Regions from separate parts of the Janthinobacterium leeuwenhoeki genome, predicted to be linked through region 1. Evidence: riboswitches for the same ligand, from Rfam matches in the RefSeq annotation. Region 1 holds a riboswitch; the other holds the start of a gene.
What was found. A riboswitch is a leader RNA that binds a small molecule or an ion and turns the genes downstream of it on or off. The one in region 1 is predicted to bind thiamine pyrophosphate.

Region 1 (2,391 bases):
CGAGCGCATCGACTTCCTGCTGGCCGTCGGCGGCGGTTCCGTGGTCGATGGCACCAAGTTCATCGCCGCCGCCGCCCTGCATGAAGGCGTGGCCTGGGACATCCTGGCGAAAGGCGGCAAGATCGTCGAGGCCGCCCTGCCCTTCGGCACGGTCTTGACCTTGCCGGCCACGGGTTCCGAAATGAATGGCTCGGCCGTGATCACGCGCAAGGCCACGCAGGAAAAGCGCTCGTTCATGAGCCGCAAGGTGTATCCGAAATTCTCCGTGCTGGACCCGTCGAAAACGTTCACATTGCCGCTGCGCCAGGTGGGCAATGGCGTCGTCGATGCGTTTGCGCATGTCATGGAACAGTATTTGACCTATCCCGTGAATGCGTCGGTGCAAGACCGCTTCGCCGAAGGCATCCTGCTGACCCTGATCGAGGAAGGCCCGAAAGCCCTGTCGCAGCCGGACGACTACGATGTGCGCGCCAATGTGATGTGGAGCGCCACCCTGGCCTTGAACGGCCTGATCGGCGTGGGCGTGCCGCAGGACTGGTCCACGCACGCCATCGGCCACGAATTGACGGCCCTTTACGAGCTTGACCACGCGCAAACCCTGGCCATCATCCTGCCCAGCATGCTGCGCGTGCGCAAGCAGGCCAAGCGCGCCAAGCTGCTGCAATACGCGGCCCGCGTGTGGGGACTCGACGGCGGCGACGAGGATGGGCGCATCGAGGCCGCCATCGCGCGCACGGAATTGTTCTTCCGCCACATGGGCGTCAAGACGCGTCTGGCCGACTATGGCCTGAACCATGCCAGCGTGGACGCCGTCGTGTCCGCCCTGGAGGCGCACGGCATGACGGCGCTGGGCGAACAGCGCGAAGTGACGCCCGCCGTCAGCCGCAAGGTGCTCGAGCTCAGTTTGTAGATTCGCACCACACTGTTGTAAAACGGTCAGCCAGGTGGGACAGCTGGCCGTGCTTCATGCTAAGCTGTCAGTTCGCTAGGGGTCCTGGAGCAGTCATCCGGGTGAGAGATACCCTTCGTACCTGATCTGGATAATGCCAGCGAAGGAAAGCGCAAAGTACCTCCCTCCTTTGATAGCTCCTGCGTTGGCGCCAGCCGAACAAGCAGCCTGCCGTGCTCTTTCCCTAGAGACGACATGAACCACGAGCAATCTATGTCCACACCGAATTTATCTGTTTCTGTACTGACCCTGGCCATCCTGCACGCGTTTGCCACGCCAGCCTTGGCCGCGCATGGCACCGACGATGCCGCCGCCGATCCGCAGGCCAAGGCCGAGGCGCAAAACATGGCCGAAGTGGTCGTCACGGCCAGCAAGGCGCCGGCCGCCAGGCGCGCCTCCGTGGGCGGTTTTGCCGACGCGCCCCTGCTGCAGACGCCCGCGTCCGTCACCGTCATTGCGCAAAAAGACATGCAGGACTTGCAAATCCGTAATCTGAGCGACGCCGTCAAGCTCGACGCCAGCATCAACGAGTCGTACAACGCCGTCGGCTATGCGGAACAGTTCACCATCCGCGGCTTCAAGCTCGATACGAACTCCAGCTACCGCAAGGATGGCGTGGCCATTCCCGGCGACACGCAAATTCCGCTGGAAAACAAGGAACGCATCGAAGTGCTGAAAGGCCTGGCCGGCTTGCAGGCCGGCGTGGCCGCGCCCGGTGGCGTGATCGACTTCATCGTCAAGCGCCCGACGAACGCGCCATTGCGCACCGTCACCGTGGAAGCGCGCGAACGGGGCACCCTGTACGGCGCCGTCGACCTGGGCGGCCGCCTGGAAGACAAGCGCTTCGGCTACAGAGTCAACGTGGCGGCCGAGCGCCTGCGCTCCTACATCCAGGGCGCGGACGGCAACCGTCGGTTCATTTCCGGCGCCTTCGACTGGCAGATTTCCCCGCAAGCCTTGCTGCAGCTCGATGCCGACTACCAGGACAAGGCGCAAGTGACGGCGCCCGGCTTCCAGTTGCTGAGCAATGGCAAGCTGCCCGCCAACGTCAGCGCCGATGCCATGCTCAACAAGCAGCCGTGGACACATCCCGTGGAAACGGTCACCAGCAACATCGGCCTGCGCTTCCAGTACGCCTTCAATGACGACTGGCACGCCACCTTGTCGGCCAACCAGCACTCGTTCAAGCGCGACGACTACACGGCTTATCCGTATGGCTGCAGCCCGGCAGGCTGGGCGCCCGTCTTCTGCAGCAATGGCGATTTCTCCGTGTGGGACTTCCGCAGCCTGGGCGAGACGAAAAAACCGCTGAGCGCGCAAGCCATGATCCAGGGCAAGTTCGCCACGGGCAGCCTGCGCCATGAATTCACGGCGGGCGTCGCCTACTTCAACCGCAAGGACCGGGCCGGCAAGTACGTCTACGACGAAGTGGGCATCAGCAA
Region 2 (2,391 bases), on a different contig from region 1:
CGCTGGAACGCGGCCGAGCGGGCCTTGCTCGATGCAAAAATTGCCGCGCGCGAACCGTTTCTCGATTTTATCTACAGCCGCGCCAACCTCGACGGCAGCACGCAATACCTGCAGGTCAGCGGCGAACCGATGTTCGACAATGGCAGTCGCTTCATCGGCTACCGCGGCATCGGCCTCGATGTCACGGAGCGCCATCGCAGCGCCTGATTTATACTTGCTGCCATCGATATCGACAAGGAAAGTACCTTGGCAGACAAAACTCCTTCCTACTGGTTTCCCGCCAAGACCTATGGCTGGGGATGGGGTTTGCCCATCACCTGGCAAGGTTGGCTGGTGTTTTTGAGCGCGCTGGGGCTGTTTGCCTGCGGCGCCTTCCTGTTCCCGCCGCAAGAATCGCTGGCGCTGTACATCATCTATGAAGCAGCCATCGTTGCCGTGCTCATTTTCATCTGCCAGCTGAAGGGTGAACCGACCAGCTGGCGCTGGGGCAAGAAGAAGTAACACAGAAGCACAAAGACGACAGCTGCAAGAAATCATCTGGCCACGCGGTGTGAACCGCGTATAATTGGCTCGCTGCCGCAAGGCGGCAAACGCTAGGGGTCCTGCCTTTCGCTGTGGAAACACGGTGCAAGCGCGGGTGAGAAATACCCTCCGAACCTGATCTGGATAATGCCAGCGAAGGGAAGCTTTAGGATGAACGCACCCCGCTTTTCCGCGTGCGCACAGCCGAACCTCCTTAGCTGGCTCCAGGCTTAAAAATAGTCTAGCCAAGGAGCCAAAATGAACGCCAACCCGAAATTCCTCTCCGCCACCGCCACGGTCGACGAAGCCGCCATCGCGCCGCTGCCCAATTCGCGCAAGATCTATGTTGAAGGCAGCCGCCCCGATATCCGCGTGCCCATGCGGAGAATCAGCCAGTCCGATACGGAAGCATCGTTCGGCGGCGAAAAGAATCCGCCGATCTACGTCTACGACACCTCCGGCCCCTACACGGATCCGGACGTGCAGATCGACATCCGTTCCGGCCTCGATACGCCGCGCCTGCCGTGGATCATGGAGCGCGCCGACACGGAAGAATTGCCCGGCCCCACCTCCGACTACGGCATCGCCCGCCTGGCGGATCCGAAACTGGCCGAGCTGCGTTTCAACTTGCACCGCAAGCCGCGCCGCGCCATTGCCGGCAAGAACGTCACGCAAATGCATTACGCGAGGCGCGGCATCATCACGCCGGAAATGGAATTCGTGGCCATCCGCGAAAACATGCGCCGCCAGGAGTATTTGCGCGAACTGCAAGCCTCCGGCCCCATGGGCGAGCGCCTGGCCCAGCTGATGGGCCGCCAGCACCCTGGCCAGTCGTTCGGCGCCAGCATTCCTGCGGAAATCACGCCGGAATTCGTGCGCGAGGAAATCGCCCGCGGCCGCGCCATCATCCCCGCCAACATCAACCATCCGGAAGTCGAGCCGATGATTATCGGTCGCAATTTCCTGGTGAAAATCAATGCGAACATCGGCAATTCCGCCGTCACCTCCTCGATAGGCGAGGAAGTGGAAAAGATGACCTGGGCCATCCGCTGGGGCGGCGACAACGTGATGGACTTGTCCACCGGCAAGCACATCCACGAAACGCGCGAATGGATCGTGCGCAACAGCCCCGTGCCCATCGGCACCGTACCTATCTACCAGGCGCTGGAAAAGGTCAATGGCAAGGCCGAGGACCTGACGTGGGAAATTTTCCGCGACACCCTGATCGAGCAGGCCGAGCAGGGTGTTGACTATTTCACCATCCACGCGGGCGTGCTGTTGCGCTATGTGCCGATGACGGCCAAGCGCTTGACGGGCATCGTCTCGCGCGGCGGCTCCATCATGGCGAAATGGTGTCTGGCGCACCACCAGGAATCGTTCCTGTATACGCATTTTGAAGAGATCTGCGAAATCATGAAGGCGTACGACGTATCGTTCTCGCTGGGCGACGGCTTGCGTCCCGGCTCCATCTACGATGCCAACGACGAGGCGCAGTTGGGCGAGCTGAAAACCCTGGGCGAGCTGACGCAGGTTGCCTGGAAGCACGATGTGCAAGTGATGATCGAAGGCCCGGGCCACGTACCGATGCAATTGATCAAGGAAAACATGGACTTGCAGCTGGAACAGTGCGGCGAAGCGCCGTTCTACACGCTGGGGCCGCTGACCACCGATATCGCACCCGGCTACGACCACATCACCTCGGGCATCGGCGCGGCCATGATCGGCTGGTACGGCACGGCCATGCTGTGCTACGTGACGCCGAAGGAGCACCTGGGCTTGCCCAACAAGGCCGACGTCAAGGACGGCATCATCACGTACAAGATCGCGGCGCATGCGGCCGACCTGGCGAAAGGCCATCCGGGCGCGCAA

Region 2: another riboswitch for thiamine pyrophosphate. It lies ahead of thiC (phosphomethylpyrimidine synthase ThiC); the one in region 1 lies ahead of ACQ4WS_RS13650 (TonB-dependent siderophore receptor).

The regions. Positions count from the first base shown of each region.
Region 1 covers NZ_JBNYXT010000015.1:12,144-14,534, reverse strand. The annotation lists gene ACQ4WS_RS13655 (iron-containing alcohol dehydrogenase) at 1-910, shown strand, start outside; TPP riboswitch at 978-1,075, shown strand; gene ACQ4WS_RS13650 (TonB-dependent siderophore receptor) at 1,163-2,391, shown strand, end outside.
Region 2 covers NZ_JBNYXT010000024.1:24,845-27,235, reverse strand. The annotation lists gene ACQ4WS_RS17830 (response regulator) at 1-207, shown strand, start outside; gene ACQ4WS_RS17825 (hypothetical protein) at 247-501, shown strand; TPP riboswitch at 586-701, shown strand; gene thiC (phosphomethylpyrimidine synthase ThiC) at 781-2,391, shown strand, end outside.